4 regions of the Streptomyces sp. NPDC057099 genome follow, and region 3 is predicted to be linked to each of the others. Evidence: riboswitches for the same ligand, from Rfam matches in the RefSeq annotation. Region 3 holds a riboswitch; each other region holds the start of a gene.
What was found. A riboswitch is a leader RNA that binds a small molecule or an ion and turns the genes downstream of it on or off. The one in region 3 is predicted to bind cobalamin.

Region 1 (2,799 bases), on a different contig from region 3:
CCCCGAGCACGAACGGATCGGCGAGCGGGTTGCGCAGCAGCGACTGCATCACCGCCCCGCACACGGCGAGTCCCGCCCCGCACACGGCCGCGAGCAGGGTGCGCGGCAGCCGCAGCTGCCAGACGATCCCGTCCCGGATCGGCGTCAGGTCGGAGCTGCCGAGCCCGACGTGCGAGGCGACGACGGACCACACGTCCCCGACCCGGATGTCGGCCGGTCCGATGGTGATCGCCAGGGCCACGGAGACCACCAGCAGCAAGGCGCCCGCGACACCGAGCGCCGGTCCGCGGACGGTCACTTCACGAGCCCGAACTCACGCAGTCCGGCCGCGACCTTCTCCACGCCCTCGACGGTGCGGATGGTCGGGTTCATGGCCTGCCCGCTGAGCAGCACGTACCGCTTGTTCTTGACGGCGTCCATGTTCTTGGTGACCGGGTCGGACTCCAGGAAGGCGATCTTCCGCTTCGCCGACTCGGCGGTCTCCGAGTTGCGCGTGAGATCGCCGATGACCAGGACGTCGGGGTTGCGGTCGGCGACCGTCTCCCAGTTGACCTGCGGCCATTCCTCGTGCGTGTCGTCGAAGGCGTTCTCGGCGCCGAGGGCACGCGTCATGATGCCGGGCGCCCCGCAGCAGCCGGCCATGTAGGGCGACTCGGAGTTGGCGAACCAGTACAGAAGGGAGACGTCCGAGGCGTCGACGCCCCGCGTGGCCTTCTTCATCCGCTGCTGGAGGGAGGCCACGAGCTTGTCGCCGCGGTCCTTCACTCCGAACACGGTCGCGAGGTCCCGCACCTCGCCGTAGACGGCGTCGATGCCCAGCGCCTTGTCGCGCTTGCCGTCGCCGCCGCCCGAGTTGTCCTTGCCGGCGCAGTCGGACGGGGAGACGTACGTGGGCACGCCGAGCTTCTCGAACTGGTCGCGGGTGGCGACGCCGCCCTTGCCGAGGGTGGAGACGAAGGACGCGGCGACGAAATCGGGCTCGGAGTCCAGGACCCGTTCGAAGGAGGGGTTGTTCTCGGCGATGCGCGGCACCTTCGCGTTGGCCTTCTCCAGCCCCTTCATCACGGGGTCGGTCCAGGTGGCCGTGCCGGCTATTCGGTCGGCGAGGCCGAGGGAGAGCAGGATCTCGGTGGTGCCCTGGTTGAGGGAGACGGCGTGCCGGGGCGCCTTGTCGACCCGGACCTTCCGGCCGCAGTTGTCGAGGGTGGCGGACGCCTTGGCCTTGGGGGCCTCGGAGCCTGCGCAGCCGGTCATGAGCAGGGAGCAGGCCGCGAGCAGGACGGCGGCGCGGGCGGGTCGGGCGAGGGGCAAGGAAACCAGTCCTCAGACGTCGAGGGCCCGATCGCGGAGCCCGGTCGTACGGTGCTCCCCCACCGCCGGCCGGCCGCGGGGGCCGCCAGCAGGTCTTCGGACTCGGGTTCATCCGGTGCGGGGCGCCTTCCCGTACGGCATACGAGCCGTTCAGTGGCCGCGGCCCCGCCCGTCCCCCTCACCGCTGCGCGTCAGTTCCGGATTCGCACCGGATTCCCTGACCCACGTACATGGGTTCGACTGGCCTCGGCAAGCTATCACGGAGGATCCGGGGGGAATCACGACGCACCCTGCGTCGTTGCCCGGACAGCAGCTCTTCCACGACTCCCGAGGAGGCCGCCGGTGTACGGCGACGACGCAACGGTCCGCAGGATCCTCACCGAGCTCGGCGACACCTGGGCCGTGGTGGGCCTGTCGTCGAACCGGCAGCGCGCGGCGTACGGCGTCGCCGCCGTGCTCCAGCGCTACGGCAAGCGCGTCGTGCCCGTGCACCCCAAGGCGGAGACCGTGCACGGCGAGCAGGGGTACGCGAGCCTGGCGGACATCCCCTTCGACGTGGACGTCGTGGACGTGTTCGTGAACAGCGACCTCGCCGGAGCGGTCGCGGACGAGGCCGTCGCGAAGGGCGCCGGGGCGGTGTGGTTCCAGCTCGGCGTCGTCGACGAGGCGGCGTACGACCGCACCCGGGCCGCGGGCCTGGAGATGGTGATGGACCGCTGCCCGGCGATCGAGATCCCCCGGCTCGGGCCTTCATAATCGAGCGCATGACCCACGCTTCCTCCCCTGCGAACTCCGCTGCCCCGCAACACTTCCCCGTCGTCGTCGTGGGCGCCGGTCCCGCCGGACTGACCATCGGCAACATCCTGCGGGCCGCCTCCGTGGACTGTCTGGTGCTGGAGACCGAGACCCGGGAGTTCATCGAACAGCGGCCCCGGGCCGGTGTCATCGAGGAGTGGGCCGTACGGGGCCTGGAGAAGCGGGGCCTCGCCCGGAATCTGCTGGACCGCGCCGAGCTGCACACCTCGTGCGAATTCCGTTTCGACGGAGAGCGGTACCGGTTCCACTACGGCGAGATGACGGGCAGTCATCACTTCGTCTACCCGCAGCCGTTGCTGGTGACGGACCTGGTGCGCGAGTACGCCGACGTGCGCGGCGGGGAGATCCGCTTCGGGGTCCGGGACGTCGAGGTGCAGGACATCGACACCGACCGGCCGTCCGTGTCGTACACCTGCCCGGAGACGGGTGAACAGCGGCTCGTGCACTGCGACTTCGTGGCCGGCTGCGACGGGGCGCGCGGAGTGACGCGGGCCTCGCTGCCGCCGGAGCGGGTCCGGGTCGCCCGGCACGACTACGGCATCGGCTGGCTGGCGCTGCTCGCCGAGGCCCCGCCATCGGCCGACTGCGTGCTGTTCGGCTGTCACGGGAACGGCTTCGCGGGCCAGATGCCCCGCAGCCCGGAGGTGACCCGCTACTACCTCCAGTGCCCGC
Region 2 (2,799 bases), on a different contig from region 3:
CCCGCAGCTCTTCGAGACGATGTTCCCGGACTGGTTCGCCGGCGTGGCGTTCGCGGCGATCGGCATCGGAGCGCTCGTGCCGGCGGCCATCATGTCCATCGCGGCCGCGAACCTCTTCACCCGCAACATCTACAAGGACTTCATCAAGCCGGACGCCACGCCGGCGCAGGAGACCAAGGTCTCCAAGCTGGTCTCCCTGCTGGTGAAGGTGGGCGCGCTGGCCTTCGTCCTCACCATGGACAAGACCGTCGCCATCAACTTCCAGCTGCTGGGCGGCATCTGGATCCTGCAGACCTTCCCGGCCCTGGTCGGCGGCCTGTTCACCCGCTGGTTCCACCGCTGGGCGCTGCTCGCGGGCTGGGCGGTCGGCATGATCTACGGAACGGCCGCCGCGTACGGGGTCGCCTCGCCGACCCAGAAGCACTTCGGCGGCTCCTCGAAGGAGATCCCCGGCATCGGTGAGATCGGCTACATCGGCCTCACGGCGTTCGTGCTGAACGTGGTGGTGACGGTGGTCCTCACCTTCGTCCTGAAGGCCCTCAAGGCCCCCGACGGCATCGACGAGACCAAGCCGGAGGACTACACCGCCGACGCGGGCGACCCGGGGGTCCAGGTCGAGCTCCCGCCCGCCACCGCGGGCTCCGCCCACTAGGAACGACTCGAACCGACTGGGCACGTACGCCCGCAGCGGGCCGCCGGTGATCGACCACCCCGGCGGCCCGCTCTCGTACACACTCACGCCATGGACACTCTGATCCGGCGCGTGCAACCCACCGAGTACGGCCCCCTCGGCGAGCTGACGGCCCACGCCTACCTCACCGACGGGCTCCTCGACTTCGGCCAGAGCGACGAGTACCTCCACGAACTGCGGGACGTCGCCAAACGGGCGGCCGCGGCCGACGTCCTGGTCGCCGTCGAGAACGACACCCTCCTCGGCGGCGTCACCTTCGTACCGTCCGGCGGCCCCATGGCCGACATAGCCGGCCCGGGAGAGGCCGAGATACGGATGCTCGCGGTCTCGCACGCCGCCCGCGGCCGCGGCACCGGTGAGGCCCTCGTGCGCGCCTGCGTCGACCGCGCACGGGCCACGCCCGGCTGCCTGCGCATCGTGCTGTCGACCCAGCGCACCATGCGCACAGCCCACCGCATCTACGAACGCCTGGGTTTCACCCGCACTCCCGAGCGGGACTGGAAGCCGATCCCGCACCTGGCGGACATCACTCTCCTCACCTACCAGTTGACACTCTGAAACCAGCGCGACACAACATCTGGGGGTGTCACCCGAACCCAGCACAAGATGTATGCTCGTGCTCGCTGTCGCCGCAGGGGAATCCGGTGCGAATCCGGAACTGTCCCGCAACGGTGTACTTGTGCGTATCCGCCCTCAAAGCGGAGCGCGCACGCTTCAGTCCGAGGACCTGCCGACAGCGCGCCCGGCCGTCCGGCCGGGGTGCCCTGACGTCCGGGCCTCGTGGAATGGGCCGGTGGACGCGACGCCGTGTGCGCTCGTGTGCTGCCCCCTGCCCTGCGCGAGGCCCCTTGCCGAGCGAGGGAGAGCCCCACGTGACCATCGCGCCAGCCGAACCGGTCTCAGCTGCCGAAGAAGAGCACGACGGTCCCGGTGCCGCGCTGCTGCGGACCCTGACCGAGCTGACCGCCGATCTCCCCGACGCCGACCCGGGCCGGGTCGCCGCCGCCGCGTTGCGCGGCCGGTCCGCGCGGGGGGCCGTGCAGGAGGTCATCGCGGAGCTGCGCGAGCTCGCGACGGAGTCGGCCGCGGGCCTCATCTCCGAGGACCCGGCCTACTCCCGGCTGGCCGCCCGTCTGCTGACGATCGGCATCCGTGAAGAGGCCGCCTCGCAGGGTGTCACGTCTTTCACCGAGTCCGTCGCGGTCGGCCACCGCGAGGGTCTGATCGCCGACCGGACCGCCGAGTTCGTGCGCCTGCACGCCGCCCGGCTCGACGCGCTGATCGACCGGGCCGCCGACGACCGCTTCGGCTACTTCGGCCTGCGGACGCTGCACAGCCGCTACCTGCTCCGCCACCCGATCACCCGCAAGGTCGTCGAGACGCCCCAGCACTTCATGCTGCGCGTCGCCGCCGGCCTCGCCGAGGACGACACGGCACAGTCCGTCGACGAGGTCGCCGCGCTCTACGGGCTCATGAGCCGGCTCGACTACCTCCCCTCCTCCCCCACCCTCTTCAACTCCGGCACCCGGCACCCCCAGATGTCGTCCTGCTACCTCCTGGACTCCCCGAAGGACGAGCTGGACTCGATCTACGACCGGTACCACCAGGTGGCGCGGCTGTCGAAGCACGCGGGCGGCATCGGGCTGTCGTACTCCCGTATCCGTTCCCGCGGTTCGCTGATCCGCGGCACCAACGGCCACTCCAACGGCATCGTCCCGTTCCTGAAGACCCTCGACGCCTCGGTCGCCGCCGTGAACCAGGGTGGCCGCCGCAAGGGCGCCGCCGCGGTGTACCTGGAGACCTGGCACTCCGACATCGAGGAGTTCCTGGAGCTGCGCGACAACACCGGTGAGGACGCCCGCCGTACGCACAACCTGAACCTCGCGCACTGGGTGCCGGACGAGTTCATGCGGCGGGTCAACGCCGACGGGCCGTGGTCGCTGTTCTCCCCCTCGGACGTGCCCGAGCTGGTCGACCTGTTCGGCGAGGAGTTCGACGCCGCGTACCGGGAGGCCGAGGCGAAGGGCCTGGCGCGGAAGACCCTGCCCGCCCGTGAGCTGTACGGCCGCATGATGCGCGCCCTGGCGCAGACCGGCAACGGCTGGATG
Region 3 (2,799 bases):
TGATCGCCGTCTCGGCCTGCGCGTCGGCGCCCGTGAACGGCTCCTCCTTGTGGTCGCCGAGGCCGAGCGCGAGCGGCAGTACGGCGAGCGCGGCCACGGCGATCAGCAGCAGGAGGTTGATCTTCGTGTTCTTCTTCATCGGGCCGCCACCTCGGTCTCGGTCCCGGACTGCTTCTTGGCGAGGAGCACGCCCAGCCGGGTCAGTTCGCCCTTGCTGGACTGCACCAGCAGCCGCATCACGAGCACGGTCAGCAGCCCCTCGCTCACCGCGAGCGGGATCTGGGTGACGGCGAAGATGGTGCCGAACTTGCCGAGCGCGCCCACGAACCCGCTGCCCGGGTCGGGGAAGGCGAGCGCCAGCTGAACGCTGGTGACGCAGTACGTGGACAGGTCGGCGAAGAACGCCCCGAAGAAGACCGCGACCATCAGCGGCACGCCGTACCGCCGCAGCAGCTTGTACACGGCGTATCCGGCCCAAGGCCCGACGATCGCCATGGAGAAGACGTTGGCGCCCAGCGTGGTCAGACCGCCGTGCGCGAGCAGCAGCGCCTGGAAGAGCAGGGTGATGGTGCCCAGCACCGCCATGATGGGTGGCCGGAAGAGGATGGCTCCCAGACCCGTTCCGGTGGGGTGGGAGCAACTGCCGGTGACCGACGGCAGTTTCAGGGCGGACAGAACGAACGTGAAGGCACCGGAGGCACCGAGGAGCAGGGTGCTCTCGGGGTGCTCGCGCACCTCACGGGTGAGCGACCGGACCCCGTGGACGACGAACGGCGCCGACGCGACGCCCCAGGCGACCGCGTGTGCCGGCGGCAGAAAACCCTCGGCTATGTGCATGGCTCAGCAGACCCTCTCCAGCACCTCGTGGATGGTTGACGCGCCTTGGCCGGTCTCCTGGCTTACGGGTACCACCGCCCGTGCTCCGCCTTCCCGGGTTCCGAAGAACCCAGTGGCTGCCCGTGAGGGCTGGAGCCGGACTTCCCGATTCACAGTGGCGAGGGCCGCACCGGCATCACACCGGCTTTCCCGTTCACCAAGGCGTGGTGACAGTAATGCCGAGATAAGGACGATGACAAGCCACCCGAGGGGGCGCGCGAGGGGGCGACCGCTCGCACACCGGCGCAGGGCCGCTCAGTCGTCGCCCCCCGTCGTCATCGTCGTCGCCGTTCTCCCAGGTCTGACGGGGCTGCTCCTGCCGGGGTTTGTCCGCCTTTCGCGGTGCGTCGGCCGTCTCCTGGGCCGGAGTCGTGGGGCTGGGCGTCGCTTCGACGGGGATCGGGGAAGCGGGTGCGCTGGTGGACGGGGTGATATCGGCCACTGTGCCGGCGGCCGGAACGGTGGCGTCCGGAGCCGTGTCCGCCGCCGGAGCGGAGGAGAGCGGCGAGGCGGAGCCGGCGGACGGCGTGGCGACGGGGCTGCTCGCGGAGGGGGACGCGTCGGGTTCCGTGCCCTCCGTCGCGGTGTCGTCGGGCGAGAACCACAGCATGCCGGCGAGCATCGCGGCGGCGAAGAGCGCCGCCGCGGCGACCGTGGCGGCCGCTTTGCGCCGGTTGTCGTTGCCGCCCCGGGGCGCGGCGCGACGCGAACGACCGGCCTGGGGCGTGCGGCCGGTGCGCAGCCCCGGGGCGCCGGGCAGCGCGTACGTGGCCGGGTTGCGGGTCTCGGCGGCCGGATACGGCCTCGGCGTGGCGGACGTCACCGGGGGCGCGGCCTCCGGCAGCGGCTCGGACAGTCCCCGCCAGGCGCCGCCGGCGAACCACTCGGCGGTCCGCTGGGCGGTGGGCCGGTCCTCGGGCTGCTTGGCGAGCAGGCCGAGCAGGTAGTTCTCGAAGGCCGGCGGGAGTCCGGCGACACCGAGCTCGCGGGGCGGTACGGGCGCGGAATCGAGGTGCTGGTGGAGGAGCGCGACGGCGGTGTCGGCCTGGAACGGCGGCCGTCCGCTGAGGAGTTGGTAGAGCAGACACCCCAGGGAGTACATGTCGGAGGCGGGACCGGCGGGCTGGCCCAGGGCGCGTTCGGGCGCGAGGTAGAGGCCGGTGCCGACGATCTGGCCGGTGGCGGTGAGCGCGGCGCCGGGGTCGTCGAGGAAGCGGGCGATGCCGAAGTCGCCGATCTTCAGGGTGCCGTGGGCGTCCAGCAGGAGGTTGGCGGGTTTGACGTCGCGGTGGACGATGCCCTGCGCGTGTGCGGCGGCGAGCCCGGCGGCGGCCTGCGCGGCGAGATCGGCGACCCGCTCGGCGGGCAGCGCGCCGGAGACGGCCAGCACCCCGGCGAGGCTGTCGCCCTCGACCAGTTCCATCACCAGGTACAGCCGGTTGTCGTACTCGCCGAAGTCCAGGACCCCGACCAGATGGGGGTGGTTGAGACGCCCGGCGGTCTGGGCCTCCAGACGGAACCGGGAGGCCGCCGTGACATCGGTGTCCTGGGGCAGCAGCAGCTTGACGGCCACCGCTCTGGCGAGCGTCTCGTCGTACGCGCGCCAGACCTCTCCCATTCCACCGCGCCCGATCTCAACATCCAGCCGGTAGCGGCCCGCTAGCAGCACTCGTCCTCGTCTCATGCGTGGGGGAAGGTACGTCACCGCATGCCGAACTCCCCGTTTTGACGCGGGGGTTGGTGGGGAACGTCGCAGCCGACCCAGGATACTGGCGCCGCGTGGCCAATGATCTCCGCGGCGGTGGAGAGGGACGGTACGGTCCCGGAAATCCGGGAGCGGAGGAGTCGCACGGCGGGGTGACGGTGCGGTGCGCGCGGTTGCCGGGGTGCCCTTCGCGCGCCCAGGGCGCCGGGGTCGTCTTC
Region 4 (2,799 bases), on a different contig from region 3:
GGGCCGGCCAGATCGCCTCCGCCGGCCTGGTCTCGCTGGCCCACGGCACCAACGACGCCCAGAAGACGATGGGTGTCATCACCCTCGCCCTGGTCGCCGGCGGCGCCGTCGCCCCCGACTCCGACCCGCCCATGTGGGTCATCCTCTCGGCGGGCATCGCCATCGCGCTCGGCACCTACCTCGGCGGCTGGCGCATCATCCGCACCATGGGCAAGGGCCTGACCGACCTCCAGCCGCAGCAGGGCTTCGCCGCCCAGACCAGTGCGGCGACGGTCATCCTGGCCTCCTCGCACCTCGGCTTCTCCCTCTCCACCACCCACTCCGTGTCCGGCGCGGTGATGGGTGCGGGGCTCGGCCGCAAGGGCGGCGTGGTCCGCTGGTCGACGGCGACGCGGATGTTCGTCGCCTGGGGTCTGACGCTGCCGGCGGCGGCCCTGGTGGGCGCGCTCGCCGAGTACGTGACCGGCTTCGGGAACTGGGGCACGGCGGTCGTGGCGGTGTTCCTGGTCGCCTCCAGCGCGGTGATCTGGAAGCTGTCGCGCCGTGAGGTCGTCGACCACACGAACGTCAACGAGGTCGAGGAGGAGCCGGCGGGTGTCGTGACCACCGCGATCGCCGCGGTGACACCGCCTCCGGCGGGCCCGTCCGAGGAACTGGCCGCCACGATCCCGGCCCAGGCCCCGGCCGACCGGAAGCCCTCCACCACGACCACCACGGTCTGATCCCGCCCACCGGTGACAAGGAAGAATCTCTGAGATGAAGATCGACTGGGCGACCCTCGGCTCCGTCTTCGGCGTCAGCCTCGTGGCCACCGTGACCCTCGTCGGCCTGTTCACCCTCGGCATCACCGGCCTGTCGCGCCGCGAGCGGGCGGTGGCGGCGGGCGGGTCGGCGGGGCTCGCGGTGACGGGTGCGTACGCGTGCTTCGCGGCGTGTGCGGCGGCTGTGGGATACGGGATCTATCTGATCGTGGCCTGACCACGACCACCACGATCGTCTGTTGCCGGGCGGCACGGGGCTTCGGTCCCGGGCCGCCCGGTTGCCGTTCACGGGACAGCCGTCGGCACCCCCTGCGAGGCAGGCGGTGTGGGCTTGTCCACACTCTCCCCTCGCAGGTCAACGGCAAGTTGACGGTTGTTCGCGGCCGTGGTGGACTGCCGGGGCCAATGCGGCGGCAGGAGAGGAAGCCGGTGGAAGTCCGGCGCGGTCCCGCCACTGTCACCGGGGTAGCACTCACCGGGAGCCAGGAACTCTCACCGCCGGTCTCGTCGAACCAGGGCGTGGACACCCTGAGTGAGGACATATCGCCATGTTCGGCTGCCGATCGAGGGCCAGTTCCCCACCGTTGTCCGCCCCCGTGGCCGGCTGAGCCCATGGGTGCCGGTCGCGTCCACGCGTACGGTGCCGCCGTCGGTCTGATCGGTGATCTGCTGCTCGGCGATCCTCGCCGGGGGCATCCGGTCGCCGCGTTCGGGCGGGCCGCGGGTGCCGTGGAGCGGGTGTTGTGGCGGGACCACCGGGGGTGGGGCGCGCTGCACACCGTGGTGTGCGCGGGCGGGGCCGTCGCGCTCGGGGCCGTCGCCGCGCGTGCCGTGCGTCCGTCCACTGTCGCGTCGGTCGGGCTGACCGGTGCCGCCACCTGGGCCGTCGTCGGGGGGACTTCGCTCGCCCGGGAGGCGCAGGCCATCGGGCGTGCGCTGGAGGCCGGGGACGTAGAAGCGGCCCGTGCGCGGCTGCCGCATCTGTGCGGACGGGATCCACAGGCCCTGGACGCCGACGGGATCGCCCGGGCCGTCGTCGAATCCGTTGCCGAGAACACCTCCGACGCCGTCGTGGGAGCGCTCGTGTGGGGGGCCGTCGGCGGTGTCCCGGGGCTTCTCGGGTTCCGGGCCGTCAACACCCTCGATGCCATGGTCGGGCACAAGTCGGCCCGGTACCGGCGCTACGGGTGGGCCTCCGCGCGGCTGGACGATGTCGTGGGCTGGCCGGGGGCCCGGCTGACCGCCGTGCTCGCGACCGCGGCCGGGGGCGACCCCCGCGGAGCCGTGACGGCCTGGCGTGCCGACGCCGCCAAGCATCCGAGTCCCAACGCCGGGCCCGTGGAGGCCTCGTTCGCGGGGGCGCTCGGGGTGCGGCTCGGCGGAACCCTGTCCTACGGCGGACGCGTCGAGCACCGTCCCGTCCTCAACGGCGCGGGGCGCGCCGTCGCCACCGGGGACATCGAACGGGCCGTACGGCTGTCCAGACGTGTCGGCTGGCTCGCGCTCGGCGTCTGTGTCGCCGCGCGCCACATCGTGAAGGGGCGTACGTCATGACGGGCGGGGGGCTTCTCGTCGCCGGCACCACCTCCGACGCCGGCAAGAGCGTCGTGACCGCCGGGATCTGCCGGTGGCTGGTGCGGCAGGGCGTCAAGGTCGCGCCGTTCAAGGCGCAGAACATGTCGCTGAATTCGTTCGTGACGCGGGAGGGCGCCGAGATCGGGCGGGCGCAGGCCATGCAGGCGCAGGCGTGCCGGGTGGAGCCGACCGCGCTGATGAATCCCGTGCTGCTCAAGCCCGGCGGCGAGCAGAGCAGTCAGGTCGTACTGCTGGGCAAGCCGGTCGGCGAGCTCAGTGCGCGCGGGTATCACGGAGGACGGCAGCAGAAGCTGCTCGGGACGGTGCTGGACTGCCTGGAGCGGTTGCGGGGCACGTATGACGCGGTGATCTGCGAGGGGGCCGGTTCGCCTGCCGAGATCAATCTGCGGCGGACGGACATCGTCAACATGGGGATCGCCCGAGGCGCCGGGCTCCCCGTGCT

Region 1: it holds a riboswitch for cobalamin, as region 3 does, so the genes downstream of both, ACFT4A_RS00390 (ABC transporter substrate-binding protein) here and ACFT4A_RS14355 (energy-coupling factor ABC transporter permease) in region 3, are expected to answer to the same signal.
Region 2: it holds a riboswitch for cobalamin, as region 3 does, so the genes downstream of both, ACFT4A_RS29700 (ribonucleoside-diphosphate reductase subunit alpha) here and ACFT4A_RS14355 (energy-coupling factor ABC transporter permease) in region 3, are expected to answer to the same signal.
Region 4: it holds a riboswitch for cobalamin, as region 3 does, so the genes downstream of both, ACFT4A_RS11810 (cobalamin biosynthesis protein) here and ACFT4A_RS14355 (energy-coupling factor ABC transporter permease) in region 3, are expected to answer to the same signal.

Annotation. Positions count from the first base shown of each region.
Region 1 is NZ_JBHUTX010000001.1:75,685-78,483, reverse strand. Features, by position in the region: gene ACFT4A_RS00395 (FecCD family ABC transporter permease) at 1-298, opposite strand, end outside; gene ACFT4A_RS00390 (ABC transporter substrate-binding protein) at 295-1,254, opposite strand; cobalamin riboswitch at 1,381-1,571, opposite strand; gene ACFT4A_RS00385 (CoA-binding protein) at 1,654-2,067, shown strand; gene ACFT4A_RS00380 (4-hydroxybenzoate 3-monooxygenase) at 2,076-2,799, shown strand, end outside.
Region 2 is NZ_JBHUTX010000032.1:41,700-44,498, reverse strand. Features, by position in the region: gene mctP (monocarboxylate uptake permease MctP) at 1-652, shown strand, start outside; gene ACFT4A_RS29705 (GNAT family N-acetyltransferase) at 743-1,249, shown strand; cobalamin riboswitch at 1,285-1,441, shown strand; gene ACFT4A_RS29700 (ribonucleoside-diphosphate reductase subunit alpha) at 1,564-2,799, shown strand, end outside.
Region 3 is NZ_JBHUTX010000008.1:190,570-193,368, reverse strand. Features, by position in the region: gene ACFT4A_RS14360 (energy-coupling factor ABC transporter substrate-binding protein) at 1-139, opposite strand, end outside; gene ACFT4A_RS14355 (energy-coupling factor ABC transporter permease) at 136-837, opposite strand; cobalamin riboswitch at 867-1,075, opposite strand; gene ACFT4A_RS14350 (protein kinase) at 1,031-2,560, opposite strand.
Region 4 is NZ_JBHUTX010000006.1:296,284-299,082, reverse strand. Features, by position in the region: gene ACFT4A_RS11820 (anion permease) at 1-722, shown strand, start outside; gene ACFT4A_RS11815 (hypothetical protein) at 757-978, shown strand; cobalamin riboswitch at 1,134-1,273, shown strand; gene ACFT4A_RS11810 (cobalamin biosynthesis protein) at 1,374-2,315, shown strand; gene ACFT4A_RS11805 (cobyric acid synthase) at 2,312-2,799, shown strand, end outside.